One region of the Shewanella scandinavica genome, then DNA from elsewhere that is predicted to be linked to it. Evidence: riboswitches for the same ligand, from Rfam matches in the RefSeq annotation. Region 1 holds a riboswitch; the other holds the start of a gene.

What was found. Region 1 has a riboswitch for lysine ahead of Q4Q50_RS01715 (Na+/H+ antiporter NhaC family protein). Riboswitches for the same ligand answer to the same signal wherever they lie in the genome.
Region 2: linked by a shared signal. The riboswitch ahead of lysC (lysine-sensitive aspartokinase 3) and the one ahead of Q4Q50_RS01715 (Na+/H+ antiporter NhaC family protein) in region 1 are both predicted to bind lysine.

The regions. Positions count from the first base shown of each region.
Region 1 covers NZ_JAUOES010000002.1:38,690-55,092, forward strand. The annotation lists gene panB (3-methyl-2-oxobutanoate hydroxymethyltransferase) at 1-597, opposite strand, end outside; gene Q4Q50_RS01665 (AraC family transcriptional regulator) at 781-1,704, shown strand; gene Q4Q50_RS01670 (proline--tRNA ligase) at 1,822-3,537, opposite strand; gene Q4Q50_RS01675 (acyltransferase) at 3,704-4,348, opposite strand; gene tsaA (tRNA (N6-threonylcarbamoyladenosine(37)-N6)-methyltransferase TrmO) at 4,349-5,083, opposite strand; gene rcsF (Rcs stress response system protein RcsF) at 5,283-5,663, opposite strand; gene Q4Q50_RS01690 (amidohydrolase family protein) at 5,742-7,088, opposite strand; gene Q4Q50_RS01695 (amidohydrolase family protein) at 7,088-10,177, opposite strand; gene Q4Q50_RS01700 (H-NS histone family protein) at 10,393-10,785, opposite strand; gene Q4Q50_RS01705 (electron transfer flavoprotein subunit beta/FixA family protein) at 11,096-11,845, shown strand; gene Q4Q50_RS01710 (electron transfer flavoprotein subunit alpha/FixB family protein) at 11,846-12,772, shown strand; lysine riboswitch at 12,868-13,064, shown strand; gene Q4Q50_RS01715 (Na+/H+ antiporter NhaC family protein) at 13,144-14,712, shown strand; gene Q4Q50_RS01720 (M3 family metallopeptidase) at 14,885-16,403, opposite strand, start outside.
Region 2 covers NZ_JAUOES010000004.1:194,375-210,777, reverse strand. The annotation lists gene nrfA (ammonia-forming nitrite reductase cytochrome c552 subunit) at 1-1,014, opposite strand, end outside; gene narQ (nitrate/nitrite two-component system sensor histidine kinase NarQ) at 1,240-3,075, shown strand; gene Q4Q50_RS04835 (response regulator) at 3,068-3,697, shown strand; gene Q4Q50_RS04830 (YacL family protein) at 3,787-4,161, opposite strand; partial or broken gene Q4Q50_RS22420 (YacL family protein) at 4,249-4,374, opposite strand; gene Q4Q50_RS04825 (zinc transporter ZntB) at 4,629-5,594, shown strand; gene Q4Q50_RS04820 (succinylglutamate desuccinylase/aspartoacylase family protein) at 5,726-6,847, opposite strand; gene lysC (lysine-sensitive aspartokinase 3) at 6,849-8,204, opposite strand; lysine riboswitch at 8,355-8,529, opposite strand; gene Q4Q50_RS04810 (DUF3293 domain-containing protein) at 8,631-9,065, opposite strand; gene arcA (two-component system response regulator ArcA) at 9,653-10,369, shown strand; gene Q4Q50_RS04800 (S9 family peptidase) at 10,705-13,020, opposite strand; gene Q4Q50_RS04795 (class 1 fructose-bisphosphatase) at 13,287-14,279, shown strand; gene Q4Q50_RS04790 (nuclease-related domain-containing protein) at 14,934-15,911, shown strand; gene Q4Q50_RS04785 (ATP-binding protein) at 16,133-16,403, shown strand, end outside.

The sequences.
Region 1 (16,403 bases):
TGCCGTTACTGTGCGCGCCGCGAGTTCGGACGTGCCTTCTATCAGTATGCTAAAAGCACCAGCTTGCTCGAAGTCTTTCGCTAAACGAACGAGGGCTTCGATTGCTGTTGCATCCCTTGCTTGGGTTTTAAATCCACCTAATTGATTGACGTGCTGCGGCATTAACCCTATGTGTGGCATCACAGGGATCCCTCGCTGGGTTAAAAAGCGAGTAGTGGCTAGCATCTCTGCGCCCCCTTCGAGTTTTACCGCCTGCGCGCCAGTACGTATTAATACTTGGCTGGCATGTCTAAAGGCTTGCTGAGGCGATTCTTGATAACTCCCAAAGGGCATATCGATAATCACGCAGGCATGTGCTGCGCCGCGAGTGACAGCCAGACCATGGTTAATCATCATTTCTAAGGTAACCCCAAGTGTGGAGTCTTGCCCATAAACCACCATGCCGACGGAGTCGCCGACGATAATCATATCCACATGAGGATCGATAAGTTCCGCCATCGGTTTTTCATAGGCGGTGAGGGCGACTATTGGCGTTTTACCTTTCATTTTTTGTAAGGTGACGGGCGTAACCCGGTTTTTATTCATGTGGATGCTCATGTCATCTCCAATTTGTTAAATCTGAGAGGGCATGTTAGCGCTTGCCGCTTTGGCGTTAGCTCGATAGATTGACTTAATGTCTAGATTAAAAGACACTTCCTAAAATAAAAGGCGTTGCTAAATTGGCGTTGCTAAATCGAGAGGTACGCTAATACGAAAAGAAGCTTCGATATAAAAATCACCTTGGGCGATAACACCTTGAATCAAGTAACCGACACTCCTTTATCCCAGCAGCATATAACTCCGCGCACTCAGGTGGCGCCATCACGTTTAGCCGCCGCAGGGCTAAGCGCGTCCATCATGTTGCTTAAGCGAACACTCATGCCGTATGAACATGTGCAGCGCCATCGTCATTCTTGGGGACAGGTCATTTATGCCAGCCAAGGTGTGTTGAGTGTGATTACGCCAGCGGGGCGTTACATAGTGCCGCCTGAACAAGCAGTGTGGGTGCCTCCCTTTGTCGATCATGAGGTTATCGCGCTAGGTCAGGTGCAATTGAGCAGTTTGTATTTGGATGACACCCAGATAGGCGGTTTTCCACCCGACTGTACTTGTTTGAGTGTGAAGCCTGTTTTGCAGTTGTTACTGCAAGAGGCTAATGCCTTGATGAAGAGTGAGGCTGGGCTGATTGATCCCGATTTTAAGGATAGCGTCATGCGACTCTTGATGGTGATCCGTGATTTTATTGTGCTCGCCCCTAAGGTCGCCTTGGATTTACCTTATCCTAGGGATAAAAAATTACTGCGCATTACAGAGGCTTTGCTTGCGGATCCAAGTGAGCAACGTACTTTGGTGGATTGGCAGCGGGAGGTCGGCGCCTCGGCCCGCACGTTAGCGAGATTATTTAAACAGCAAACTGGGCTAAGTTATAGCCAATGGTTGCAAAGGCTTAGGTTGCAGGTGGCGATTCAAATGCTCAGTCGAGGTGAATCAGTGCTCACTACAGCGTTATCTTTAGGTTATGCCTCGGGTTCAGCCTTTGGTTATATGTTTAGGCAGTTGATGGGCGTCGCTCCGAGTCAGTACCTGTTAGCGCAAAATACCTTGCCAAAAATACAGTGCCAAAAATACAAAGATAAACAGCTACAGATAAAAGTCATGTCGTGAGTGATCGACGAAGGTCAATAAAAGTCCAATAAAAAGCCAATAAAAAAAAGCACTTAAGCTGGGCTTAAGTGCGTTTCGTTTTTGATCGTTAAGCTTTTCTATATTTCGCGTTGAGGCTTAGCCTTTCACTGCGTTTTTCAGGAAGTCGAGCAGTTGATCAAATGGAATATCTTGCTTTTCACCGGTACGGCGGTTTTTGTATTCAAATACGCCAGCATCGATATTGCGATCGCCAATCACCACTGTGTGTGGGATACCAATCAGTTCCATATCGGCGAACATTACGCCTGGACGCTCTTTACGATCGTCCAGTAATACGTCAATACCCGCTTCGTTTAAGTCTTTGTATAACTGCTCGGCGATATCGGTTACGCGGTGCGACTTGTGCATGTTCATTGGCAGAATGCCCACGCTAAATGGCGCAATCGCTTCTGGCCAAATGATGCCACGGTCATCGAAGTTTTGCTCGATGGCTGCGGCCACAATACGGCTTACGCCGACGCCGTAACAACCCATCAATAGCACCTGTGACTTGCCGTTTTCGTCAAGTACAGTCGCGTTCATCGATTTAGAGTAGTTAGTACCCAGTTGGAAAATATGACCCACTTCGATACCGCGTGCCATAGCATAAGTGCCTGAACCATCTGGTGTTGGCTCGCCTTCGACTACGTTACGGATGTCGGCAACTTGTGCTGTCGGCAGATCGCGTTCCCAGTTGATACCAAAATAATGTTTGTCATCCACATTCGCACCAGCAGCAAAATCGTTCATTACGCTAACGCTGTGATCGATAACGATAGGGATGTTAAGACCGATAGGGCCAAGTGAACCAGGACCTGCGCCAATGGCGTCACGGATCAGCGCTTCTGATGCCATTTCTACTGGTGATGCCACTAAGTCTAACTTGTCAGCTTTGACTTCGTTGAGTTCATGGTCACCGCGAACAATCAGTGCCACTAACGGCGTCGCTTCTGATGCGCCCACGACGATCAAGGTTTTGACGGTTTTAGTGATATCCAGATCAAACTGCTCAACCAATTCAGCAATGGTCTTTGCATTTGGGGTATCGACTAAACGCAATTCTTCAGTGGCAGCGCCGCGAGGCTCTGTGGGTACTGGTGATTCAGCTTTCTCGATGTTAGCCGCGTAATCGCTACCCGTTGAGTAAGCAATTAAATCTTCACCGCTTTGCGCCAGAACGTGGAACTCGTGTGACATGCTGCCACCGATAGAACCTGTGTCAGCTAATACTGGACGGAAGGCTAAACCCATGCGCGTTAGAATGTTGCTATAGGCGTTGTACATGGCCTCATAGGTTTCATTCATGGTATCGACGTCAAGGTGGAAAGAGTAGGCGTCTTTCATCAAGAATTCGCGTGAGCGCATCATGCCAAAACGTGGGCGAACTTCGTCACGGAATTTGGTTTGGATTTGGTAAAGGTTCAGCGGTAATTGCTTGTATGAGCTGACTTCTTTACGAATGAGATCTGTGATCACTTCTTCGTGGGTTGGGCCCAGTACGAAGTCGCGATTGTGGCGATCTTTAAAGCGCAGCAGCTCGGGACCAAACTTTTCCCAACGACCTGTTTCTACCCACAAGTCTGCCGGTTGCACCATAGGCATTAGAATTTCAATTGCACCGGCTTTGTTCATTTCTTCACGAACAATGGCTTCGACTTTACGCAGCACGCGTAAGCCCGTGGGGAGGTAGCTATAAAGGCCCGACGCATTACGACGGATCATGCCCGCACGTAACATTAATTGATGACTAATGACTTCTGCGTTGGCAGGAGTTTCTTTCTGTGTTGATAGCAGGTACTTGCTGACGCGCATTACCGATGTCCAAATTTGAGTTGAATGGTCGCCATTTTATCACCTGCTTTGATGATGTCACCTACGTATTTAGGTTAAATTCAACTAGCTGGGAGACAAATAGCATTTTTGAGAAGATTACTGAGTCAAAGGAAAGCGATTTAAGATGCGATTTGTACCAGCCGATTTAGCTTTTATCCCGCCTATCGCCAATCACTTTGGCAGGGTTGCCAGCCACTATCGCCCAGTCGGGCACATCTTTAGTTACTATGCTACCCATACCCACCACAGCGTGATCGCCAATTGTCACACCATCGACTATGCCGGCCTGAGCGCCAATCCACACATCTTTACCTATAACAATGCCTTTGGAGTTGGCAGCTTGTTGATAGATGGGCGTATCTGGCGCCATGCCATGGTTGAAGGCATAAATAGTGACATTATTAGCGATGCGGGTCTGGCTGCCAATCTGAATACCGACCCTGCCACCATCGAAGGAGCAACCATGATTAATCGCCACTTCATCCCCTAGCGTGATGGGCCCGTGTAAAAAACAGTCGGCGGCGATCATGCAGCGATTACCCATGCGGATATCACGATTGGGTTCGGCGAATAACTGCGCTTCGGGTGCAATAAAACAGTGCTCGCCGATGTTGACTGTTTCGAGGGCACAAAGCTTTGCTTGGATCTCATCCTGCCAAGGTTTTGCCCAGACTAAATGTTTCTCTTTTAAAGAAAAATACAGCCACGGCATCCAAGAGAGACGCTTTTTATGCTGGCTTTGATAATCAGGCAAAGATGCCGGCTCTGATCTAGGCGTTGGCGTAGGCATTTAGCCACATTTCCCCGGTTTGAGTTCCAGTACCAAGATGTATTCTTGGTCATTATTATCGACCGCCATTTGCCAGAACACATCTAAATCATAGAGGGCGACTTGATAAAGCTTAGGATCGTCCTTGGCTTTTTTATAGGCGGGGCGCGGATCTTGCCCCAAGACTCCGCGGATAAGTACGGCTAAATCTGTGTAGGTTTCCTGCTGGGCGTAACGCTCAATTTGTGCCTTGGCATTATCGGAATACACCACTGAAATCAGTTTAGGGGCGTCTTGAGCAATGCCGCCGACAGCATCGGTAATCGAATCCGAGAATGGAATGTAAGGCTTAATATCGATAATTGGCGTGCCATCGACCAGATCCATACCGGAAATCTCGAGACACACTTTGCCCTTGCGTTGTACTACACCGTGCAGTTTCACTACTGACTGGCCTATACCATTAGGGCGAAAAGTGGAGCGAGTGGCGAATACGCCGAGTTTTTCATTGCCGCCTAATCGCGGCGGCCGCACTGTGGTTTTCCAACCTTGGGCAAGATTTTCATGGAAGCAAAATAGCAACCAGAGATGGGAATATTGCTCTATGCCACGCACCGCATCGATATGATTGACATGGGGTTCGAGTTCGACATAGCCGCGAGCCTCAACGAGTCCGGGTTGTCTTGGAATGCCAAACTTTTGTTTATAGGGGGTGCGGCATGTCGCTACTGCGACAATTTGGTTGGTAAATGTCATGCAAAAAATTACCTAAAAGGGTAAGTATAACAACCGCCTAAGTTCATCATTCTAAGCTCATCATTAAGGCCCATCTTTGAGCGCTAATTATGCAGCGTTAGCCATGAATCCTTGCTCATGGAACATCAGCCATTAAGCGGTTGATACGGGCAATCTTAGATCATCGAATCGCGAGCAGTTTGTTTGCTCAGCGTGTGACTTACTCTGCGGTAGCCGTTTTAACTGCTTGGCCTACGCACAGGGCGCGGCTGATACAACCTTGGGCGGCTTCATCTAACATCACACATTGTTTGATGATAATGCCGTTAGCGCCTTTATCTGCGGCGTTACGGCGGGCTTCGGTTCTGGCATCGGCTAATGACGCAGGTACGCTGTTGACATCGGCCTGACAGGATTCCCCTTGGACCAACCCTTTTAATTCATAATGACCTTTTGGCAAGGTATCGCCTTCATAGAGGGTGACATCGGATGCCTTGAAATAGTCATTAATCGCCTCACCGTCCAAATTACTGTTAAAACTGTAGTCGCTTGCACAGGCACTGAGCAGTAGCACTAATGCACTTGAGAGGATAATTTTCATGGTTTGACCTGAGATTGAGGGGAAAACTGCGCAGCCTTGGTAGGCTGCGCCGATGCGATATTATTATCTGAGTAAATTCTACCGCTTAAGGTACTTTTGATAAAGCTGCTGATGGCGATTATTCAGATCTATCTGCCGTCCTTCAATCCAGATAGCCTCTATCTTATTGGTCATAGGGTCGAGAATGTCCCCCTCGGACAGTACAACACTGCCTTGGTATCCCACGGCAATCGCCCCTAAATCCTCGACACCTAACAGTTTTGCGGCATCTAAGGTGATGGACTTAAGCGCTTGCTCAGGCGTTAAATCATAGGCGGCGCTATAACCTGCTGCATAGGGTAAGTTACGGCTGTTCCAGTCCGATGAGAACCCAAGGGCAAAGGGAATTCCTGCATTAGCGAGCAAGGAGGGGATTTTAAAGGGCAAATCCACCGGTTCATCTTTACGCTTAGGCAGACTCAAAGTATGTGGGTAAATGACGCTCGCATTAACTTCCCTCAGGCTTGAGGCTAAGCGCCATGCATCGTATCCGCCGACAATCACCAGTTTGAATTGGTATTTTTTTGTCAGAGCAATCACTTGCTCAATTTGGCCAACACTGTCGGCATGGGCAAACAGTGTCGCTTTACCTTGGTATAGCGGCAACATGGCCTGCCAGCGCAGGTTGTTGGTCGCGGACTGTGGATCTTCATCCTTGTTGTTATCTTTGCCCTTGGCTTTATCACTTAAGAAATAGCGATAGCCATCTTCAAAGGCGATATTGAGCTGGTCGATCGCCTGCTGATTTTTCTCGATAGCCTTGGCTTTCTCTTTTTCATCTTCTGGCATGCGTTTAATTTGCGGCCAGTAGACATGGAACTGTCCTGCACTGGGTGTCAGTGCATCCTCAATCGTCCACGCATCGAGATCCACTAGTACCGATTGGCCAGCAATACCATCGCCGCTCGGGACGATTTGTGCGTGAGTAATGCCGTTGAAACGTATGGTCGGGATGAGCTCCGAATCCGCATTGTAAGCTGTGGCTGTGCTGATCTGCGGATTGATATAACCCACCTCGGCGTTATCGACCGTGGGGCGGCTCATTTCAATTTCAACTAAGCCTAAGCTGGTATCGAGGGCAATTAAGCCCGGATACAAGTGTTTACCGCTAGCATCGACGACTTGAGTGTCACTGGTTTCTGCGGTTGCACTGTTGATTTGGCTGGTGAGTTGAGGCCCAACGGCCGTGATCTTGCCATTTTCAATCAAGACATCAGTATTGCTGAGCACGCCTTGACTGACTGTGTGCACTGTGGCGTTTTTAATCAGTACGCTGCGACTTTGTTTAGGAGTAGGCACGATATCGTTTGCCATCGCTGGGGCCAGCGTGGTGCAAATCGCGCCCAGTAGCGCGGCAAACAAAACCGGTTTAGATGAATGTTGCATTATTTGGCTCCCTCATGAGTGTGGCCCCATGCTTGATAGTGGGTGTCGCAGTGCCACTGTGGCTCGTTAAGTGGCGTGACTTTTTCACCCGCTTTGGCTTGATCATCACTGCTGAGAATTTTTTGGATAAGTGCGGCGCGCTCGTTGACGACTGCTTGCTGGGCAATTTGGTCTTGGTCGCGGTCAAAGTAGCGTTTTCCTTCAACCCATGCCTGTGTCACTTTGGCGTAAATCGACAGTGGCTCTGCGTTCCACAGCACGATATCGGCCATTTTCCCAGGTGTGAGTGAACCCACAAATTCATCGACTCTTAATTGCTTGGCTGGATTAATAGTGACCATTTTCCAAGCATCTTCCTTCGACATATTGCAATACATCATAGACTTAGCCGCTTCTTGGTTGAGTCTGCGCTGCATTTCATAGTCGTCTGAGTTTATGCTGGTGGTCACGCCTTTGTTTTGCATCAAACACGCATTTTGTGGAATCGCGTCGTACACCTCAAACTTATAGGCCCACCAATCGGCAAAGGTCGAAGCGCCAGCGCCATGGGCGGCCAGTTCACTCGCCACTTTGTAACCTTCGAGCACATGGGTAAAGGTTTGCACTTTAAAGTGATAAGCCTCAGCTAAGCGGATAAACATCAGGATTTCTGACTGCACATAGGAGTGAATGTGCACATCACGCTGCTGATTTAATACTTCGGCCACTGCTTGCAGACGGTAACTTGGGCGCGGTGCAACGGTTTTTTTCTTATCGCTGGAGCGCAGATTATCATAGGCTTTTAACGCATTTTCATAGGCGATGGCGGCATCGAAGGTCTCTTCAAATAAGGCTTTGACTCCCATACGCGTTTGCGGGAAGCGCTGCACAAATTTCTCGCCCCAATTACTCTGTTTGACGTTTTCACCTAAAGCAAACTTGATACTGGCGGGCGCGTTAGCAAATTTGAGTTGTTCGGCTGGCTCACCCCATTTCATTTTGATCAGTTGCGATTGGCCGCCAATTGGATTGGCGCTGCCGTGGAGTAATTGCGCGCTGGTGACGCCGCCCGCTAAGGCCCGATAGATTGAAATATCGTCGGGATTAATAATATCGCCAATGCGTACCTCAGAGGTCACAGCATCCGTGCCTTCGTTGGTGCCACCATTAATGGCGATATGTGAGTGTTCATCAATAATGCCCGCAGTAAGATGTTTACCTGTTGCATCGAGGACTTGATAACCAGAAGGCGTACTGAGTTGCTGGCCAATTTTTTCGATGCGGCCATTGGCCATCAAGAGATCTGCATGTTCGAGAATGCCTTGCTTATCCGAGGTCCACAGGGTGGCATTTTTGATGTGCAGCTTCTCGACCTTAGGTGCTTCGCTCAGTCCATAAGCAACGTTAGGGAAGGTGAGGTGACTCACTAGGCTAGTGTTGGCTTTATCCTTGGGTGCTTGATGGTCATCTTGAGTGGCATTATCAACCGCTGCAGTTTGCGCTATCGCAATACCGGCAACATTTGTGGTGCGACTCTTAGCATCGACCATGCGGCCCTGAATACCGTCATCGGCCATCCACAGCGTAAAGCGGCTAAGACCATTGATGCCTGCGGCGCTCAAATCGGCAGTAAAGCTTAATCGACCGTCGTCATCTAATTTAAGTTGGCTGAGCGCGATACTTTGCTCGCCACTGCTTAAGCTGCCTTGGATTTTAGGTTTATCACCTTTGCTCGCATCTTGCAGCGATAAATCCAGCGTGAGATTATTGAGGCTCAATTGATAATCGCCCAGTAATTTTGCTTGGGGCAGTGAGCGAAGACTTTGCTCCTGACCTTGCAACCAAACACTGTAGATCTGACCTTCTTTAAAAATATTGCCCTTAGTGATAACAAAGTCAGCCATGTAACCGGGGGCGAGTTTGCCGGTAAAATCGGCGGTGCCTGTCATCTCGGCGGCTTGGGTGGTCAGTGCAGCTAAGGCTTGCTCTTCACTCAAACCTTGGACAATGGCTTGGCGCAGGCGCGGCCAAAAGGCATCTGTCTTAATACCAAATTGTGTTAGTGCGAAGGGAATACCCGCTTTGGCAACTTCTGCTGGATTGGTTGGCGCACGTTCCCACTGTCTTAAATCCGCCAGTGACACTTCGCGATCGGCATCATCTGTTCCAACATCAGGCGCTTGCGGATAGTTTAAAGGCAAGATTAACGGGTAGTTCAGCGCCTTTAACTCATTGATGCGCGAGTATTCTTGACCATTACCGAGCAGGTTGGCTGGCAGTTTATGTTCTTTGAGTAAATGGGCGGCGCGCAATTGATCGTTGAGATTTTTGGTTTCAAAGATAATTTGCTTATCGGTTAAATTATCTAAGCGTTCAAAGGCGATATTAAATTCGACTTGATTGTTTATTGCGCCATTGCCTTGTTTGTTTTTATTTTGATTATACCAATTGGCGTCGGCAAAGGTTTGTCTAATAAGCGCAATACTGCCCATTAATGATGACGGATAATCTTGTTCAGATGAGCCTTTATCGAATGCCATAAAAGGTTGACTGCGGGCACGATAAATCACTTCGTTGGCGGTTTTGTCTGCTAATGACAGGCTAACACCCGTCCCTCGGAAGATTCCGTCGAGTTTGCTACTTTGCACACTCGTAAAGCCATTATTGATCCACTCTTTAGCGCGTTCTTTATTGGGATAAACGTAATTAAACCATTCTTTTTCAGAATGAATTGCACCATTGTCTGCATTGCCGCCGATACGTTTAATATCATAGACAGGGCGAGTGAGCCCAAGTTTTGGATATTCGAACTCAATCCCATAATCGGTGAAAGGATCGATAAATCCAGGGTAAATAGTATAACCACTCAAATCGATTTTAAATGCGCCAGCGGGAATGTCACCGTGCTCAATAATGGCTTTAATTCGATTATTTTCAACCAATAAAGTGGCATCGCTTAAACGCTTACCCGGCGCAATCATTAATTCAGCATGGGTAAAAGCCGTGAGTTTATTTGAGGTTGTCCCTGTATTGATTTGGGCATATGTGGTCTGTGAGACTAAGCTAGCGATCATGCTGCAGCTTATAATTATCTTATTGTTTATCTGCATTATTTTATTCAATCGAGTGAGGGTGAATAAAGAGTAACTGAAAGCAGATGTAAATACTAAGGTTGAATTGTAACGCAATTTGAGCGGGAATGAGGCGTGGGATTAACGCTTGTTGTTTTAGATTGCAGCCAATAGTGGATATAAAAAAGCTCGCAATGAATGCGAGCTTTTATGCAAATAGGTGTTGGTTACTCGAACCGCCACACCGAATTGGATTAGATTAAGAAATCTTCCATAGAACGACCTTTGTTGATCTCGTTCTTAAATACGGTAGGCATACGGCCTTGGCCAGTCCACTGAACCATTTCACCGTCAACTTCGATTTGGTATTTAGCTGGACGAGGAGCGCGTTTCTTCGCGGTTGCTTTAACAGCTACGCCACCTAAGTCATCAATTGATAAACCAACGGCTTCCATTTGTTGACGGATTTCTTCAATCTTAGCATTACGAGCTGCCATGGCTTGTTCTTCTTCCTCAGCCATAGACTCGCGTTCTACTAAAATTTTATCTAATTTATCGGCTAAATCACGTAACTCTTCAACGCTAAGTTCTTTAACTGCTGCTTTAAAACGACGGCCGTGAGTTAATATCTCTAAAAATTCGCTCATATCTATTTTCGTCCCACTCTAATTTTTAATACAGGATAATGGTGAACAACACCTAAATGATAGAAACTAATATAGCTCGAATCAAATAAAATTATGCGTTTTAAGTAAATTAAATATTATTTATATTTTGAACTTTTCTTATTTACTCAAATAAGTGTCCAAAAAAGTAGCCGTTGCGCGGATTAAAAAATGCAAACAGGCGTTTGACTTTGGTTGACGTTAACGTTAACAGGACGTAAAGTTGCTCTATCCTGCATTGGTATTAACCAATGTTTTGTCCATGTACATGAAAGTGTAGGAAGGAAACCCTATGAAAGTATTGGTGCCCGTTAAGCGCGTTGTTGATGCCAATGTGAAGGTCAGGGTCAAAGCTGACAATACAAGTGTTGACACTGCAAACCTAAAAATGGCGTTGAACCCTTTTTGTGAAATCGCAGTAGAAGAAGCGGTTCGTTTAAAAGAAGCGGGTAGCGCTACTGAAGTGGTTGTTGTCAGTATTGGTAATAAAGCCGTGCAAGAACAATTACGTACCGCGCTCGCATTAGGCGCAGACCGTGCGATTCATATCGATACTGAAGAAGAACTGGTGCCAGTATCTATCGCCAAATTGCTCAAAGCGGTACAAGACAAAGAACAAGCTGAACTGGTGATTTTTGGTAAGCAATCTATCGATGGCGATAACAATCAAACTGGTCAAATGTTCGCGGCGCTGATGGATATGCCACAGGCGACCTTTGCTTCTGAAATCAAATTGGAAGGTCAATCTGTGCAAGTTGCTCGCGAAGTTGACGGTGGTATGCAAACCTTACTTATGCCGTTACCTGCAGTCGTGACTGCCGATCTACGTTTGAACGAACCTCGTTATGCTTCACTGCCTAACATTATGAAAGCCAAGCGTAAGCCATTAGAAGTCTTTACTGTGGCTGATTTGGGCGTGACGTTAAAGAGTCACCAAACGGTTGTGAAGGTCACTCCGCCAGCAGAGCGTAAAGCAGGCATTATGGTAGCGTCGGTAGCTGAGCTAGTTGAAAAGTTAAAAAATGAAGCGAAGGTGATCTAAATGGCCATTTTAGTATTAGCTGAACATGATAATGCCGCACTGAAACTTGATACGGCAAAAATCGTCACTGCCGCTCGCGCCATTGGCGATGAAGTGCATGTACTGGTTGCGGGTCACCAATGTGGCGCGGTTGTCCAAGCTGCACAAGCACTACAAGGCGTTAGCCAAGTGCTCGTTGCCGATGTTAGCGTGTATGAAGCGCATTTAGCGGAAAATTTTGCCAAATTGCTGGTGGACTTAGCGCCAAACTATGGCCACATTCTGGCTTCTGCTTCGAGCTTAGGGAAGGACACGCTTCCGCGTGTGGCAGCATTATTAGATGTTGCGCAAATCTCTGAAGTCATTACCGTCGTCAGTGCGGACACTTTTGTGCGCCCTGTGTATGCGGGTAACGCCTTAGCGACAGTGCAAAGCCATGATGCCATCAAAGTGATGACAGTACGCGCCAGTGCTTTTGATGCTGCGCCAGAAGGTAACAGCGCGGCTGTGACGACACTCGATAAAGTGTTTGAAGCGAGAACTCAGTTTGTTTCTCAATCCTTGACGGTATCAGCCCGTCCAGAATTAGGTAATGCTGGCATTATCGTTTCTGGCGGCCGTGGTATGGGCAGTGGTGAAAACTTCGGCATTTTAGAGCAGCTTGCTGACAAGCTTGGTGCTGCGGTTGGCGCATCACGCGCGGCAGTTGACGCTGGCTTTGTGCCTAACGATTTACAAGTCGGTCAAACCGGTAAAATCGTTGCGCCTAACTTGTATATTGCCGTGGGGATTTCTGGCGCGATTCAACATTTAGCGGGCATGAAAGACGCAAAAGTTATCGTTGCTATTAACAAAGACGCGGAAGCGCCAATTTTCCAAGTTGCCGATTATGGCTTAGTTGCGGACTTATTTGAGGCGGTTCCTGAGCTGATCACAAGTCTCGGTTGATTTAATCTGTGATTTAGGTCACATTAAGTGGCTTTGCGGTAGCATCTGCTAAGCCGCTTATGTTTTTATGTGCCTCACGCCCGCGTAAGGGCGTTCTTAGAAGTAGAGGCGCGCCAAATATTAGTAGTGATCAGTAGGGTGATTCCGTTGATCGATTGCGAAAGGATTTGGTGCCGAAGTGGTTCGATTTATCACGATCAACTGCTGGGGTTGTATCTAATAGGTGCAACACTGCCATAGTATTTTCCGATACGGATATTGGAAATAGTTACTATGGAGCGCTACTGATAGGACAGGTGACCTTGGGTATCTATTGCCTTTCCCCACCAGTTCAGTCGCCCTCCATTCGTATTTAACGAAGATAATAATCAATGACTGTTATGAATTATGCCGATTCGGCACTTTCCTTGCTGCCGCCTGCGGTGGCTATTGTGTTGGCGATCTTAACTCGCCGTGTACTGCTTTCTTTGGGGTTAGGTATTTTAATTGGTGCTTTATTGCTCAATCAATTTTCACCTGTAGCGACGGGTGAATTTGTATTTAATGGCGTTAAAGGACTTTTTTGGACGGGCGAAGGCTTTAATTCGTGGAACTTATATATTCTCGGTTTCTTAATTGTACTGGGAATGATCACAGCGTTAATTACCGTAAGTGGCAGCGCGCGGGCTTTTGCCGATTGGGCTCGTTTACATATACGTAATAAACGTGACGCTAAATTATTAACCATGTTTTTAGGGTGTGTGGTTTTTATTGACGACTATTTCAATAGCTTAGTCGTAGGTTCGGTCGCTAGACCTGTTACCGACCGTTATTATATTTCCCGCGCTAAGTTAGCTTATTTATTAGATTCTACTGCGGCACCTGTGTGCGTTATTTCACCAGTATCAAGTTGGGGCGCGTATATTATTGCACTTATTGGTGGAATATTAACGGCCCATGGTTTTGCTGATACTGGCCATTTGAGTATTTTTATTCAAATGATCCCAATGAACTTCTATGCAATTTTCTCCTTGTTATTATTACTTTTCGTTGTCTTTATGGGATTAGATGTTGGGCCAATGCGCGAGCATGAACTCAATGCCCAGCGTGGTAATTTATACGATGAGTCAAAAGGATTACCGCCTGGAGCCAATGCGGATTTACCTGAAGCCGAAACCGGTAAGATCTTAGGTTTATTCCTGCCGATTACTGTGTTGGTATTTGCGACCCTGTATTTTATGGTCAACAGTGGCGCTCAAGTGCTTGCCGCTGAAGGGATTGAATTTAATATTATTTCAGCGTTTGAGAAAACCGATGTCAGTTCATCCCTTTTCTTTGGTGCATTAATCGGTTTAGCGATTTCGCTGATATTGAATTTAGTCCAAGGCGTTGAGAAATCAATGATAGTCAAAGGCATAGTGCAGGGCGCTCGCTCTATGCTGCCAGCGATTTATATCCTGTTGTTTGCTTGGACCATCGCAGGCGTGATTGGTCAACTCGAAACCGGCAAGTTTATGGCAAGTCTCGCGACGGGCAATATTCCGTTCGCCTTTTTGCCAGCCCTAATGTTTGTGTTAGCGGGTATTACTGCGTTCTCAACCGGTACTAGCTGGGGCACGTTCGGTATCATGTTGCCGATTGCTGCGGATATGGCGATGGGAAGTCACACTGGCATGATGTTGCCTATGCTTGCTTCTGTGCTGGCGGGCGCGGTATTTGGCGATCACTGTTCACCGATTTCCGATACTACGATTTTGTCGTCTACGGGCGCGAGTTGTCACCATATCGACCATGTGGTCACTCAGCTACCGTATGCATTGATTGCGGCGTTTATTAGCTTAACGGGTTATGTCGTACTTGGATTTACTGAGTCAGTTGTCGCAGGTTTAGTGGCCTGTAGTGTGGTGTTTGTGGTTAGCATCATAGTGCTAAAAATCAAATCTAAAGGCGCAATTAGCTAAACCTTAATTGAAACCTTGCACGGCAAAGGTTCACTACGAATAAGTCAAAATAAATCAGCCAGCATTATGCTGGCTGATTTTTTGGTTAACGCTCTATCTCTATCTTTAACCTAATCGCATTAAGGCTATCAGTACTTAACTTAGGCTACTTGCCGCTTAGGTTTTTTGTAGCTTAAAGTGTTTGGTCTAGCCCGCGGCGTTTTAGCAATCCTTGTGTCGTTGGCTCTTGTCCCCGGAAATTTTTGTAGGCTTCCATTGGTGCAATACTGTTGCCCACTTCACGAATAGTTTTGCGGTATTTCATGCCGATTTCACGGTTTAGACCACCTTGGGTTTGCACATAGGCAAAGGCATCCGCCGCTAAAATCTCACTCCACATATACGCGTAATAACTTGCCGAGTAACCACCGGGGAAGGCGTGGGCAAAGTAGGTCGATTTATAGCGTGGCGGCACGGCGCTGATGTTTAAGCCGTGCTTTTTCAGTGCATTGGCTTCAAAGGTGGCGACATCTTGCAACTGTGCATCTGGGCTTAATGAATGCCATTCCATGTCTACGAGCGCCGCAGCCATATATTCTAACGTATCGAAACCTTGGTTAAAGCTGCCTGATTTCAACAGTTTTTGCAGCAGTTCATCGGGAATGGGTTTGCCCGTTTCATAGTGTTTAGCGTAGTTGGCCAACACTTTGGGATGGGCCGCCCAGTCTTCTTCGAAGGTTGATGGGAATTCTACAAAGTCACGGGAAACCGAAGTGCCTGCCAGACTTGGGTAAGTCACTTTGGAGAACATGCCGTGGGTGCCGTGGCCCATTTCGTGGAACATAGTGGTGACTTCGTTGTAGCTGACGAAGGTCGGTTGACCCTCTGGTGCCTTCTTAATGTTCATCACGTTAACCACGACAGGCTTAGTGCCTTCGAGGAAGGATTGGCCTACAAACGAACTCATCCAAGCGCCGCCACGTTTACCTTCACGGGCAAAATAGTCGGCGTAGAAAATGGCCATGCTTGAGCCATCGGCATCAAACATTTCGTAGGCTTTCACATCGGGATGATAAACCGGTAAATCTGGGCGAGGTTTTAGGGTGACGCCATAGAGTTCTTTGAGGGTGTAGAACACGCCATCTTCGAGGACGCGGTTAAACTCAAAGTATGGGCGAATGCTATTGCCATCGAGGGCGTATTTTTCTTGGCGGACTTTCTCGGCGTAGAATTCCCAGTCCCATGGCGCCAGTTCAAATTTGCCGCCAGTCTTGTCGATCATAGCTTGAATATCGGCCGCTTCTTTCTCTGTATTAGCGACTACGGCTGGCACCATAGAGCCAAACATGCTGTAAACCGCTTCTGGCGTTTTGGCCATTTGCGGCGCTAGGCGATAACTCGCCCAGTTTTCATAACCTAATAGGGTGGCGCGCTCAGCGCGCAGTTGCGCTAAACGAGATACCAGCGACGCCGTTTCGTTTTCACCACTTAAGCCACGGTTAGCCGAGGCTTCCCAAATGCGTTGGCGCAGTTCACGGTTTTCCAGTGACGCCAATACGGGCTGGCGAGTGGTGTTGGTGATGTTGATCAGATACTTGCCATCGTGACCTGCTGCTTTAGCATCGTTTGCGGCCGAAGTGATATCGCTGTCAGTTAATCCTGCAAGCTCATTCTTTGATTCCACGATAACGGCGATTTCTTTAGTTAGGCGC
Region 2 (16,403 bases), on a different contig from region 1:
TTTCACTAGTTGCGCTTCGGCGCGGCCTTTTAGCTCTTTCACTTTAGCTTTACGTTCGTTGGTCAAGCCGACTAAGAACTCTTTACTTTGGCTGTGGCACGTCGCGCAGGTTTCTTCAAAACGATCAAATGGGTTACCCACCTTATGATCTGTGTACTTACGGCCCTTGTCGTTGGTCACTTTTGGCATGTGACAATCAACACAGCTCACATCATTCTTACCATGAACACCGAGTTTCCAAGTTTCATAACCAGGGTGCTGCGCTTTTAACATAGGGGTTTTAGACAGCGCATGCGTCCAGTCGGAGAACTCAATACCGTCGTAATAGGTTTCCATTTGCTCAACGGTTGTGCCCATATCCCAAGGGAATTTAACGAAACCTTTTCTGCCTTCTTTTTTCTCGAAATAGTATTCAACGTGACACTGACCGCAGACCATAGATTGCTTGTCTTTTTTAGACGCTTTGGCAAACGGTGTACCTAATGCTTCCATACCACGTTCAGCAAAGGGGCGAGAGATACGCAGTTTAGGCGTGCCTTTCTCATGGCAGTCGCCGCAGCCTATAGTATTGACGACTTCTGGGCCGCCCTTGGCCCATTTACCTTTAAAGTAACCATCTTCGCCTTGCTCTTCAATTAAGCGAGGTACATCAGGGCTCTTACAGCTCCAACAAGCCATAGGCATTGGACCATCTTCCGCGTTGGCTGGTGCGCCAGTTCGCAGAGTGTTACGCACATCCGTAATGGCATACATGTGGCCACGTGGTGCGTTGTAATCTTTCGCAAAACCATAACCTGCCCACAGCACGACTAAGCTCGGGTCCGAGGCTAACACATCGGTATTCTCAGTGCTTTTATCTGTGTCATGCCAGCTAGCGTATTGATTAGCAAATTTGTCTTTATAAACTTCGTTGCGAGGCTCAGTTTTATCACTCGCCATTGCGCCCGCCGCCATGAAGCTGGCGGCAACCAGTGCACTTAGTGCAAAGGACTTACCTGTCATCTTCTTCATCATCTCATCTCCGTGTTGCATTATTGTTGTAAATCACGACATCTCCATGGTCAAACTTAGTGACTTAATCCCGCTAAACATATACCTCTTAGGGGGTATCTAGGTCGAAGTTTGCGCTAGATCAAAATGTAAAGGTGTTGTTGTTCACACTTCTATACTTTTGTTAATGTATTACATTATTTTCTAATGTAAAAACCACTGCAAAGTGCCATAACAGCGGCCATTAAAATGAATAGCGGATTAATGAAACGAGGCAGTCTAACCTCAAAAATCTTAGGATTAATGTTAGTACTCATTCTGCTTTCTAGCAGTTTATCGACCTTTGCTATCATCAATTTGTCTTACAGCTTGGGCGACGCTAAGGCGATTAACGCCTCGGGTTCTTTGCGGATGCAAAGCTATCGATTGATGTTTTACGCCAACTCTGGCAGTGATGCTGCGCTCGATAAAATCATCGAATTCGAAAACACCCTCTATTCCGATACCTTAAAGCCTTCAGATAGTTGGTTTAGTCCACGTAAGATTGCCGATCAATATCAGCTCGTGATCGATAAATGGCTGGTGATGAAATACTACATAGAGCAAGAAAACTCCCGCGACTATGTGGCGTCACTTAAGGACTTTGTCGACACCATAGATTTACTGGTATTGGAGATGGAGCACCACGCCGCCTTTAAACTCAGGCTCCTCGCCGCCAGCCAAATATTAGGCTTAAGCGTCATGCTCATTATCGCCTTTGTGGCGGTGCGTTTTACTAAGAAGAAAGTGGTAATCCCACTGCAAAAGCTTATGGAATCGGCGAATACTATTTCTAAAGGCAATTTTGAAATCGAAATGCCCGAAACCGAATATATCGAACTCACAGCGCTCACCCATGCCCTGCAAAAAACCGCCAAGGAACTCGCTATGCTTTATGGCGATTTAGAGTCGCAGGTGGCAGAGAAAACCTTAGCACTCACTCGGGCCAACAATGAGCTGGCATTTTTATACGATAACTTACTGACATTAAACGCAAATAAGCTCGATTACAAAGCGCTCAAAGCGGCACTAAATCAGTTAAAAGGCTATGAGTCACTCGACTACCTTAGGCTCATTATCCAGTATCCAGAGCAAGAGCTTGAAGTGATTGAGGCCGATGGCGGCTGGCCAGATATGACTCAAGAGAGTACCCGTTTCCCACTGCAATTTGAGCAGGCTAATTTAGGCTATTTAGAGTTAATTGCCGACCAAACACCGAATATCGCGCTATTTAATAATTTCGCGATTATGCTGACTCGCTCAATTGTGATCCACAACGCCACTGAGCAAAGGCAGCAACTGGCGCTGATGGAGGAACGCGGCGTGATCGCACGGGAATTACACGACTCCTTAGGTCAAGTGCTGTCCTTCCTTAAAATCCAAATTAGCTTATTACGCAAAAACTTAGATTGCAGTTGCCGCAGCCCGCTCGTTGAGGCTCAATTAACCGAAATCAATGAAGGCGTGAGCACTGCCTATGTGCAGCTCAGGGAATTGCTGTCGACCTTTAGACTCACGATTAAAGAACCCGATCTAAAAAGTGCCTTAGAGACTATGCTCGAGCAGCTCAGAACCAAGACGAGTATCAAGATCACCTTAGACTATAAACTTGCACCACAATGGCTAGAGGCAAAGCAGCATATTCACATACTGCAGATCACTCGGGAAGCGACCTTAAACGCCATCAAACATGCTGAGGCCAGCCTCATCAATATCCATTGTTATAAGGATGACGAGGGCATGGTCAATATCAATGTTTGCGATAACGGCATAGGTATTGGACATTTAAAAGAACGAGATCAACACTTTGGCATAGGGATTATGCATGAGCGAGCCAGCAAACTTTCAGGTAAAGTCATATTTAGCGACAACGAGATAAGCAGATTTAAACCTGCTACGGCAACCACGATTGAGCAAGGATGCAACGAACAAGACGATACACTCAAGCCTAACCATTCATTCAACCTTGCGCAGCACAGCAAAGGTTCAAGTGGCACTCGAGTGACGCTTATTTTCCCCTCTCAACAGGAGCCTTCAAATGGGTAAACCTTATTCCGTACTTGTGGTCGACGACCATCCCCTCTTACGCAAAGGCATCTGCCAGCTCATTGCCTCAGATCCAGACTTCAGCCTTTTTGGCGAAGCCGGAGGCGGTTTAGATGCATTAACCGCCGTCGCCACCGATGAGCCCGACATCATCTTGCTCGATCTGAATATGAAAGGCATGACAGGCCTAGATACGCTCAATGCCATGCGCCAAGAGGGCGTCACCTCGCGCATAGTGATACTCACAGTTTCCGATGCCAAACAAGATGTGATCCGCTTACTACGCGCCGGTGCCGACGGCTATTTGCTCAAAGATACTGAGCCCGATTTACTGCTCGAAAAACTCAAAAATGCCATGCTTGGCCACAGAGTTATCAGCGATGAAGTGGAGGAATACCTCTACGAGCTAAAAGATGCGACCGATGAGCAAGAATGGATTTCGAGCCTGACGCCAAGGGAGTTGCAAATTCTAGAGCAACTGGCGGAAGGCTTAAGTAATCGGATGATTTCAGAGCATTTACACATTAGTGAAGGCACTGTCAAAGTGCATGTGAAAAACCTACTGCGTAAAGCCAATGCCAAGTCGAGAACCGAAATGGCGGTGCGCTACCTTAATCAGTAATACCTGAGTTTAGCGAGGTATAGCGCAAACAATAAAGGCAATCATATGATTGCCTTTATGTTTTTATCGAACAGAATTTGAATGGACGATTACAGACCTTTCTCGATAAATGTCTGCCAACTCAGTAACGCCAGCTCAAAATCCTCTAAGCCACAATAGGCTTCAGATTCAGCATCATAGAGTGACATCGCCTCTTCTAATTCATACTCTTGCTCGAAACCTAACGTATTCGCAAACACCCGCGCCTGCTCACGCTCTAACTCTAAGGTGAAATCATTACCGACGAGACGCCATGCACCTCGTTTATCGGTTTGAATTTCTTTAATCATGTCTAACACTTGCTGAATTTTGGCTAACTCAGGCCCCAATTCTTCTGTAAACCATTGCCCCAGCACTTCATGATCCATGCTAAAGCTGGCCAGAAAAGTGCCGGTTAAACTGTTACGCCGAAATTCGTATTCCATTTTATTGTCTCTTTGCTCTAAGCCTACTAATGCTAATTTTAACCTATCCTTGCCGAAGTTGCTCGCCCCACGCAGCACAGCCGATTTAATACCAATCGTACAAAATATCTGTTCATTCAGCCGGAGTTCAAGGCTCTTTAGCCAAGGCGAAGGCTTGAAGGCATAGTGGTGCTCTGTCGAAAGCCTTAAACGCAGTATAAAGCGCGTTGCCATGCCGTTAACATCAGCCGCCCTTCGGGAGCCTCACAGGCATCCCACTCCCGTGTTGCATTGGCTTAAAAGGGAATAACCATTCCTGCCTTGGATTGAAATACCTGTGAGGCTCTGAACTGATTAGATATTTAATGTGATTGGTATAACTCTATTGGCGTTGGTCTCATATCCGTTAAGCACAAGTACTGACTTCATTTTCATGGCAAAATCAGTTAGCTTGTTTGTATGATTTTGAAAGTTATATGGAATGCGATATGCACGAAGGATTTATCTACAGTTTAGTGCTAAGCGGCGCCCAAGCGGGTTCCACCTTAAGCTTGGAACAGATCGAAAAATGGGATCCGCAGGATGGTCTACTCTGGTTGCACCTTCGCTATCGCAATAAAAAGGCGCGCCACTGGATACTCAATAGCGGCCTGCCGAAGGTCGAGAGTGATGCCCTACTCGCCCAAGATACTCGCCCCCGCGCCGTTATCGCCGGCGAAGGCATATTGCTCGCGTTACGCGGCGTCAACCTCAACCCCAATTCAGCTCCCGAAGACATGGTGGCCGTGCGTATTTATGCCGATAAACAGCGAATCATATCCACCTGCGATCGCGAGTTACAGTCGGTCAAAGATGTCGCCGAGCTGATCCTTGAGGGCAATGGGCCTGCAACTACGGGCGACTTTATCGTCGCTGTCTGCGAGCGACTCACTAACCGTAAAGTCGAGTTCATCGATAAGTTAGAAGAACAACTCTCTGATTTAGAAGAGCTCGTTGTCTCGGGCAATGTAAAAGACTTACGCACAGATATCGCCGAACTACGCCGCCAAACTGTCGCCATTCGCCGCTATTTAGCGCCCCAGCGTGAAGCCTTTTCAAAAATGATTTCCGAGCAAGTTAGTCTGTTTAACGATTCAGAACGACTTAAACTCAGGGAAACAAACGATAAGCTTATCCGCACCATTGAAGATCTCGATGCCCTGCGCGACAGGGCAAATGTGACTCAGGAAGAATTACTCAGCCAACAATCGGAACAGCTCAATAAACGCTTATATTTCTTATCCTTAGTGTCGGCAATTTTCTTACCATTAGGCTTTTTAACCGGCTTACTCGGGGTCAATATTGGCGGCATACCGGGCGCCGACAACACTTGGGCCTTCGCCACCTTCTGCGGCATATTAATCTCACTCGTCGCCCTACAGATGGCACTGTTTTATCGATTTAAGTGGTTATAGCCTCCTTAAAAACAACAACGCCAATCGATTAGGATTGGCGTTGTTTTCGCTCATTCTTATAAGCTAAGTGATATAAGCGAATTGTTTTGATCCAATGCTTATACGCTAAGCCTTATGATCTAGGCTAGCTATTATGACATCGGCAACTCAAACACATGAGTCATGACTTTATAAAGCTCGGTCCCTTGGTGTACAGACGCCGAAGCAAAGTGCAAAATCGGCACGCAGTCTTGGGGTAAACTGACCGTCTTTAGTTCATCCGCCGTACCGTATAAATCCATACGCAGTAAATTTACTAAGGGCTGTCCCGCAGCCAGTGGTTCACCCACAGGCGCGCGGTATTCCACTAACCCTGAACTTGGTGCGTGATACTTTTTATAGTCTTTAAGGTAACAACCAAAGCGCTGCATTTTAGCGGGGTCAACGGTTTCAGCGATCACGCCGCGGTGGCTTAAATACGCCAAAATCCCTTGGGCATCAAGCAGTGCATCCTCAAGACAGACGCGCTCTTGGCTCGCCAATTCTAAGGTTAACGCCGACACAGCAACGGCTAGATCGCGCCCCTGCGCTTTTGCAAAATCACTTAATTGCCACCAAGGACAAAACGCTGCTTCATCCATGGCGCCACCAAAGGTATTGGGGATAACTAGCGTATAAGGGATCGACAAATACAGCGCAGCAGCTAAGTCATATTCCGGACAATACAAATGCTTACAGGATTTAGGCCCCGTGTGTAGATCGAGCACTATATCCGCGCCGTGGGCCATAATCTGCAGATTAACCGCAAGCCTATGGCCAGTAGTAATGCCCCATTCGTGACGCAACTTTTGCTGACAAGCTTCAACCAAAGTACTGCGATAAGCTTGGATCAGCTCGCTATCACTCAGCTTGGCATGTTCGCTATACCAAGTCGGCAAATCGATAGCATGATTCAAATACTCACGATTCCAGTTCGCCCCCGTAATAGGGTCAAATCGGCCGAGGGTAAACTCACCACTTTTTTGGTTGATCCCAAGGGGATTGGCTAATGGCACTAAGGTGATTTCACCGCGGATGTCACAGAGTTCAAGCTGCTTCATCAACTGATAAATCACCGCATTACCTTGCACTTCAGCGCCGTGGACATTGGCCTGAATATACACTTTGGGGCCAGTCGCCTTATCGTCGCTCGGCTTAAAATGGTAAATAGGCAAGGTGAGCGCTTGCCCTGCGGCAAGCTCGCCAATTTGCAGAGACGATGTTATCGGCAGCATATTAAGCGCCTTCGAACAGATTTTGATGCAGCGATTTCACCACTTGTGCCGCTTCCGATTCTGTCACTAACACACACAGGTTATGTGGGCTGGCGCCTTGGCAAATCATCCGCACATTGTGTGGCTCAAGCACTTCAAACACACGGCGACAAATACCCGGCGTGGTCGCAATACGGTTACCGATAATCGCCACTAAGGCTAATCCATCTTCGACGCGCACTCGGCAATGCTGTGATAATTCTTGCAACAGTGCCTCACTCAACAGACCTTGACCGCTAGAATCTGAACCGGTTTTATCGAGGGTTAGAGACACGTTCACTTCTGAGGTGGTAATTAAATCCACACTGATCTTATGTCGCGCTAATGTCGCAAAGGTTTCCGCTAAAAAGCCCTGTGCATGCAACATCTGCAAACTGTGAAGATTTAACAGGGTTTGGTCGCGGCGCAAAGCCACAGCGCGAAATACGGGTGCATCTTCCACTTGATGGCGGATCCAAGTCCCGCCCTTTTCAGGCTCTTTACTTGAACCCACAAACACTTGAATTTGCTGACGAACGGCAGGAAGAATGGTCGCAGGATGCAATACCTTGGCACCAAAGGTCGCCATCTCGGCGGCTTCATTAAAGCTGATCTCGGCAATCGGAAAAGCATTGGGCGCAAGACGCGGATCGGTTGTATAAATCCCCGCTACATCGGTCCAAATCTCGACCGCTGAGGCGCGTAACGCTTCGGCTAACAACGCAGCAGAATAATCACTACCACCGCGGCCTAATGTGGTCGTTTGACCTGCTTCATCGGCACCGATAAAGCCTTGTGTGACAATCACTTGTTCCGCTAACAGTGGCTGTAGATAATCACGAGCTAAAATCGCAATCTGGTCAACCTGGGGTTCCGCGCGGCCAAAATGGCTGTCGGTACGTAATACTCGACGCACATCGAAGGCACTAGAGTTAACACCTTTCTCGCGGATCACCGCCGAAAACAACGCCGAAGAACATTGCTCACCGAGGGACAACAACTCATCCATGGTCGCTTTGCTGCGTTGTGATGCGAGCGCGTCACTCAATACTGACATGCGACTCAATAATTTATCTAATGCGGCGGCCACATCGTTAGGGCGACCGAGCTTATCTAAAATCGCATATTGAATTTGGGCAATTTGTTTTAATCGCTGTAATCGACCATCGTCGTTAATCGATTCTTGGGTCAATTCCACTAACAGATTGGTTACGCCACTCGATGCGCTGACCACGACTAAACGACAATGAGGATTAGCTAACACTATGTCGGCACAGCGATTCATAGCGTTATAGTCGGCGACTGAGGTGCCACCAAATTTTGCGACAACGAGGGACATTAGCGCACCTCCGTGAAACACGTAGGCCAAGAAATAAACGCAGATTGAATAAAATATTGATTAACTAACATGATCACACTCCGAACTAACTTCGTTCGAAGAGCCTGGTGCTCAATGATAACGCACCCCAAAAGAAGGGAAACAGCAATCGTCACCAGAAGCTCTCCACCAATTACAGGTGACAATCGTCAGGATTCAGCCTGAGCGACCGACATAAATATGCAGCAACCATATCTATGCCTCGGCGTTAATCTCCCTCATCAGTCATCGCTGGAGTTTGTGCTCCTCTGACCGACTACCTAGTTAACGCTCCTCTTCTGTTCCTTTCCTAGGGAAAGGGACGAAAAAAGTAGCAATAAACCCCTAATGAAGTCAATGCTAATTTCATAACAAATGAATAATTTAACTAAAATCTTTTGAAAACAATTAAGTGCTTAAATCGGGTAACTCGTATACCAGCTGCACATAATCACTAAATTTGCCTAAACACACTTCATCATGTCCGGCCAAAGTGCATGGCACTAAGCTCACCTCCCCTTGTTCGACTACATAAATCGCGTATTGATTAAATTTCTTCCCCAATTGCAGCGCCATCGTTCTATCGATAAACACGGCCCAGCTTTTTTCCATGTGGGATAAATCCGGCGCCGCGCCCACTAAAGCACGATAGGGACTGCCGAGTAATTCAATTTCACGGAGAAGTTGGCGATCGAGTAAACGGTTTTGACTGGGAGAAAGCAGCTTTGAAGCAGGATTATGAGCGGTAATAACAGCAAAGGAAAAATCACAGGATAATGCTTGAGTCAGCAAAAATAACGGCGCTTGGTAACATTGCCACAAATCTTGAGTCGTATTGTCCATTGGTAGTCTAATCGAAAAATGAACCCAAGCTAGTGTAGCAGAGTGATTGTAAAATCCAAAGAGGCGTGAACTGGCTCACAGGAATGGCAAATACATTAGTTATACTAATCAATAGCTAAAGTAAATATCATGGTAAAAACCCCGACTCACCTAAAATTTGTTAACATTTCATTTGTTAACAAATGACTAAAACGAGTACAATGTGCGTACTGGTGAGTTGAAACAGATTGAGCAAGATGCTTATCGTTCAATACAGTTTGTTACATATATCGCTTTAAGTAACGTGAACTGACCGGGCATCTGTTTAAAATGTGTTCTACATTTGATTTGTCTTTTAAACATTTAAAAAAACAATAGTTAAGGAACTTATTCTAACTATTGCTTATCGAAGTTGGTACTGATTACGTTTTCTCGTATTACACTTAAACGTGCACTTAATCTACATCCAGATATAGATGTCACCGTAAAGATTTTCCTTTTGAGCACAAAGCAGTTCAAGGAAGTATCAACGCTTTTATGAATATAAGAGCCCGAAGTAAGTTGCTCTTATTGGTTAGTATAAACTGATTAAAATTTAGGTAAATAATATGCAAAATCCGCACATTCTGATCGTTGAAGATGAAGCCGTTACCCGTAACACGCTGAGAAGTATTTTCGAGGCAGAAGGGTATGTGGTAACTGAGGCCAATGATGGCGCAGAAATGCATAAGGCTATGCAGGAAAACAAAATTAACTTGGTCGTTATGGACATTAACTTGCCAGGCAAGAATGGCCTGTTGTTGGCACGTGAACTACGTGAAATCAACAACATAGGTCTGATCTTCCTGACAGGTCGTGACAACGAAGTCGACAAAATCCTTGGACTTGAAATTGGCGCGGACGATTATATTACCAAGCCGTTCAACCCACGTGAATTGACGATTCGTGCTCGTAACCTTCTGACTCGCGTCAACAGCGCTGGTGCCGAAGTCGAAGAAAAGAGCTCAGTAGAATACTATCGCTTCAACGATTGGAGCTTAGAGATCAACAGCCGTTCATTAGTGAGCCCACAGGGTGAATCTTACAAACTGCCACGTAGCGAATTCCGCGCTATGCTGCACTTTGTTGAAAACCCAGGCAAAATTTTGACTCGTGCCGATCTACTGATGAAAATGACTGGCCGTGAACTTAAGCCACACGATCGTACTGTAGACGTGACTATCCGTCGTATCCGTAAGCATTTCGAAAGCTTGCCAGATACGCCAGAAATCATCGCGACTATTCACGGTGAAGGCTATCGCTTTTGCGGTAACTTAGAAGGCTAATTGCCCGCTAAGCGACAATCGCATTAGCAACAGGATTGATTCGATAAGAATCGATTCACAAAAAACCAGATCCTAGGATCTGGTTTTTTTATGCCTAAAATTTAGCGAATCAGATTAATAGGCGACGCTTACAGAGTTAAGAGTCAGGTTGATGGCAAAGCCGATGTCCAAAATAGAAACAAAAATATTTATAAAACAGCAGCATAATTATAAAATAAGCTCAACCAATCAGCGCTAATGAGAGCGAGTGATGTAAGCGCTAAACAAGGAGCGAGCCTACAACGTATACGTAAGGCATAGCAGCATACGCAAGCAGACCCACTCTCTATCTCGCGCTACTTAGCGCTTTTCAGCTGTCTATCGAGGAAATCCGCTAATGAGCGGTATAAGTGATTACGCACTTTCTCGCCACGCATCGAATGTTTAGATCCCGGATAATCGATCATCTGGAATAATTTGCCTTCATCCTGCAGCGCTTTATAAACCCGAGTGCTGTTTTCAAACAAGACGTTATCGTCAGCCATGCCGTGATACATCAATAGACCTGCTTGATAGTTTTTCACGTAAGGAAACACGCTGCTGGCTTCATAACCCTTTTCATTAGCTTCGGGGTGACCTAAGTAACGCTCAGTATAATGGGTGTCATACAAGCGCCAGTCGGTCACAGGTGCGCCCGAAATCGCGGCTTTAAAGTAATCTGGCGCCTTAAATAAACTCATCAAAGCCATATAACCGCCGTAGCTGTGGCCGTAAATCGCCACATTATCGGCATCGACAAAGGGCAAACTGCGTAAATACTCCACCCCCACTTTTTGATCATTCACTTCAGCTTCGCCCAAATGACGGTAAATCACCTGCTCAAACCGAGTGCCTCTGTGGGCGCTGCCGCGGTTATCTAATTGGAATACCACATACCCTTGTTGCACCAGATACTGGGTAAAGTAGTCCTGCTCACTCCAGCTATTAGTCACTAACTGGGCGTGCGGCCCACCGTAAACTCGCACTACGACAGGGTATTTCTTGCTTGCATCGAAGGGAACGGGTTTGAATAAACGGGTTTGCAGCACTTGGCCATCTTCGGCTTTCAGTTCACCAAATTCAGGGATTTGCCACAGCCCTGCATAATCATATAAAGGATGACCTTGCTTAACCGCATTTTGCTCGACCCAAGCCAGTTGCTGGCCCTTATCACCGTGTAAACTGATTTGCGGTGGCTGAGATAAGCTGTTGAAATAATCCAGATATACGCTCTGATTATCGGCGAAAACAGGATTGTGTACCCCCGCTTGCTTGCTCACGCGCTCAACCTTGCCGCCCGCTAAAGGCACGCGATAAAGCTGTTTTTCAATTGGCGTGTCTTTACGGCCGGTGAAATACACCCAGCCTGCGGTTTCATCTATGTATTCCAACTCATCGACAGCCCACTCGCCCTTAGTCAATTGCGTTTTGAGTTTACCTTTTAAGTCAAAAAGATACAGATGATTAAAGCCGTCACGCTCAGACGCCCAAATAAAGGCAGACTGCTGTTTTAAGAAGTGCAGATCGTTATTGAGGTTTACCCAAGCATCACTGCGTTCTTTCACTAAGGTTTTTGGCTTAGTCAGCGCATCTAACGCAACTAACTGCAAATCGAGCTGATGTTGATCGCGGCTCTGCCACTGGAACGACAAGTGTTTGCTATCGGGCAACCAATCGACACGCGGCAGGTAAATATCTTTGCTCTTTTCTTTGCGATTCTCTTCGCGCAGGCTCACCCAATTGATGGCCTTATCTTTTAGCGTGACCACACCTAATGCGATGTCGACGTTGTTTTTACCTGCGGCTGGGTAACGCTGCTCGGTAAGTTTAATGCCATCGGCATAGATCTCGTTACGGGTCACTTGCTCGACCGCAGACTCATCGATACGGGTAAAGGCGATGGCCGATTCATCGGGCGCCCACCAGTAGCCAGTCATGCGATCCATTTCTTCTTGAGCGACAAATTCCGCCATGGCATTTTTAATCGCCCCGCCGCCATCTGTGGTCATAGCCTCAAGTTTTTTGCTCGCCAGATCTAACACATACAGATTTTGATCCCGAACGAAAGACACAAAATTGCCCTTAGGCGATAGACGTGCATCTGTAGCGAACCCTTCACCAATCGGCAATTGAGTCACGCTCTTGTCGGCCAGGGAAAAGTAATACAGATTCCCAGCAGCGGGGATTAATAGCGCTTGGCTATCATCGGCCCAGAAGTACTCCATAATGCCTTCGCCATAAATACGTTGGCGTTCGCGGCGCGCTTTTTCTTCATCGGATAATTCATTGGTCGCGAGTTTATCGGCATTTAATAGCAGGCTCGACTCACCAGTTTTGACATCCATCTGCCAGAGATCATAAAAACTTTGATTATCATTACGGCCAGCAAGATAGGTAACTCGCTGCCCATCGGGGGACAATTTCAAACCACGAGGACTGGTGCCCGCTAAGGCAGGCGAGGCATTCATTCGCTCAATCGTCAGTGGCTGTTTGCCACCTTCCATTGCCAAAGCAGGGGTCGTTGCTGAAATCATAGCTGTCGAAATCATGGCCATTTGGCTCGCTATCAGTAGGGGAACGGCGCGCACCTTAAGTGAGCACGCAGGGAACCAAGTTAACCTATTTTTAATCATTATTATTCCTTGGAAGTATAATCGCCTAAGATGTCAGCGATTAAAAACAAGCCGACATTGTGCCAGAGGCAAACCCCAAATAGAAATAGCATGCAATATACAGATACAAATTAGGATCATCTCATAGGCTCAGTCCAAATAATCCCTAAAAGCCCTAATATTCGCTAAAAGCATCAGCAACATCGCTGAAATTGTCGACTAACTGAGTTATCATTCGCGGCAAATAACGAAATTGACCTCATTGTTGAACCTCTAAAGGACATAACATGCAGACTCTGGCCCAGCACCTGACCTCACAGGCAGTGAACGACTCCCTCTCCCACCTCATTTTAACCTTAGCCGACACCTCAAAAGCCATTAGCCATGCCGTTCGCCACGGTGCGCTTGCAGGCGTGTTAGGCGCGACTGAGCAAGAAAACGTCCAAGGTGAAACCCAGAAAAAACTGGATATCATCACCAACGACATGCTCAAAGATGCATTAAAAGCTGACGGTACAGTGCGCGGTTTAGCGTCGGAAGAAGAAGATCATGTGGTTGAAGTCAGCCAAAATGGCCAATATCTGGTGTGTTTCGATCCACTAGACGGCTCATCTAATATTGATATCAACTCGTTAGTCGGCACGATTTTCTCTATCCTGCCCGCCCCTGCTGGCGAGTTGACTGAAACCAGCTTTTTACAATCTGGCCGTGCGCAATTAGCCGCAGGTTATGTACTTTATGGCCCATCGACCATGCTGGCATTAACCACTGGCCAAGGTGTGCAACTCTTTACTTTGCACCCAGAAACCAATGAGTTTTTACTGACTAACGCCGCCATGAGCATTAGCCCAGAGACCCAAGAGTTTGCCATTAACATGTCGAACCAACGTTTTTGGGAAGCGCCAATGCAAACCTATATTGCCGATTTACTGCTCGGTAAAATTGGTCCACGCGAAAAATCATTCAACATGCGCTGGATTGCGGCCATGGTCGGCGACGTACACCGCGTGCTATCACGTGGCGGTATTTTCACCTACCCAACCGACAATAAAGATCCTAAAAAACCGTACAAACTGCGCCTGATGTACGAAGCCAATCCAATGGCCTTCTTAGTCGAACAAGCCGGCGGTAAGGCTTCAACGGGTTATGAAACTATTTTAGACATTACCCCAACGCATATTCACCAGCGTGTTGCCGTTATCCTAGGCAGCAGCAATGAAGTCGACGCTTGCCTGAGCTATCACGGTATTGATTACAGTGAAGAGCCAAATATAGAGTAAGCCGAATCGCTTAGCTTCTGATTTTTAGGATAAAAGCCACTGAACATAGTGGCTTTTTTGCTGTCGCGTAATGCGACATTTGAGTTTTATACGGCTTTACCGCCGGAGTAATTGCGGCCTTACGGCCGAGAAATTCGTGGGGCTTCACCCTCAATCAATTGTGATGATTTGTTTGGTGTCTCAAGAACAAAGTTATCGCTGTGAATCGCGATTAATAATTGCGGCCTTACGGCCGAGGTGAATCAAAGTCGTGGTTCTTCAACCCACACCCGACCAAGGAGGACTGCTCGTCCTGTCCTCCTTGGATTCTCCAAGACGCCCCTAGCGAAGTTACATGCATTGAATACTGGCTTCGTGCTTATTCGAAAATAGCTAACGCTTCCGATGGTACATCCTGTACCCCGAAAGCTACGCAGACATCCTGTCTGCGTCACGCGCCATTCTTTCAATAAAGAGTCTTCAACGCCCTTCAGCAACTTCGCAGGGAAAGGTGAACTTCTGTAACTTCTGTGTTGGCTGTAACTCCCCAAAGATTTGTACTTTCCCATCTTTGAGCTACGTTAACGTTTAGCGATTTTTGTCTTTATCTTTCAATGGCAAAGTGGGTATTATGAGGCTGATTATTATCAAGTTATGAATGGACGCTGTTGATAAATGATTCTAAAAACCAAATCACTTCAAAATACCCAAACACCACAAACGATTGCGGGTCAAAAACAAGAACAGGATGTTGCCTTCTATTTACGCCGCGCCTTCAAAGATCATCCAGAAGTGTTGGTCATCAATGATTTTCGATTCACCTTTAATGACGAAACCGCGCAAATTGATCACTTAATTATCTACACCTACGGTTTTGTATTAATTGAATCTAAAAGCATAAAAGGCCATGTAGAAGTCAACCAACAGGGTGAATGGACGCGTAGTCACGGAAGTAAATGGTTTGGTATGCCATCTCCTATCAAGCAAGTTGAACTACAACAAGCACTGCTTAAAGAAATGCTAAAACAGCATAGAAGTGAAATTCTAGGAAAATTACTTGGTATAAGACAACAAAGTTTTGGTATGCGTTGCTGGAACCATGTGTGCGCGGTCTCAAGTGATGCGGTAATCAACAGAGATACTATGCCAACGACCATTTCTGAGTTGTTAGTTAAAACAGAGTTTTTAGTCGATAAACTTGAAAAAATCATGAATTTTAAAAGTAAGTTCATGCGCATTATAAATGTAAGCGACACCCGCCCCGACTTTAATCAACAAGAACTCAATTCCATTGCCAAGTTCTTAATCGATCGGCATATAGATCCATATCAAGCAACGACTGAAATACCGCCCGCACAGTCACAACAAATAAGAGAGCCTGTTGCACACTTTGAAGTTAACAAAGCAGTTGAAGCTAAAACCCAAGCAGCCACACACAGCATTCTCAGCTGTAAACATTGCGGAGAATCAAAAAACTACACCCCAATGTACGGTAAGTTTGGTTACTACATCAAATGCAACCAATGCACTAAAAACACGCCAATGAAACAAGCCTGCCCACAGTGCCAAAGCAAAAATATCAAAATACAAAAACGCAGCCAGAGCTATACCCTCACCTGCCAAGATTGCAGCCATAGCTCACAGGTGATTTAAAGCTTGGCGAAATTTCGCTCTAAATTGCATTATTTCAAATAAAGGTGGGTTCATGAAAAATAGAATAAACAGAGTACCGTCCCATCTTAGCTTATTAACAGTGAACGTTTTCACTGGCCTAATGATGTAATACACATATGCATCTATAAATTTTAGATAATATTATCTAACCTCAGTATAAAACTGTTGCAAAAAGCAACTACAAATAAGGAAGTTATAAAATGACAACAACGCTAAGAGAAGAGGCTTTAAAGTTCGGAAAAATTAAAGAGGTTGATGGTGCCGAAATTATACTACATGCAGATGTTCTAGAGCGCGAATTTAGCGGTACAAAGCTATGTGCAGAGGTTGGTGCTTATGTTAACTGTGGTGGATCACACGGTAATACAATATGTACTATAAACAAGGTTCAGATCACTGAGGTAGAGAAGACAAAAAGAACAGAAGATGGGATTGAAATTGTTAGAGAAGAAAGAAAAGTAGTAACACTTA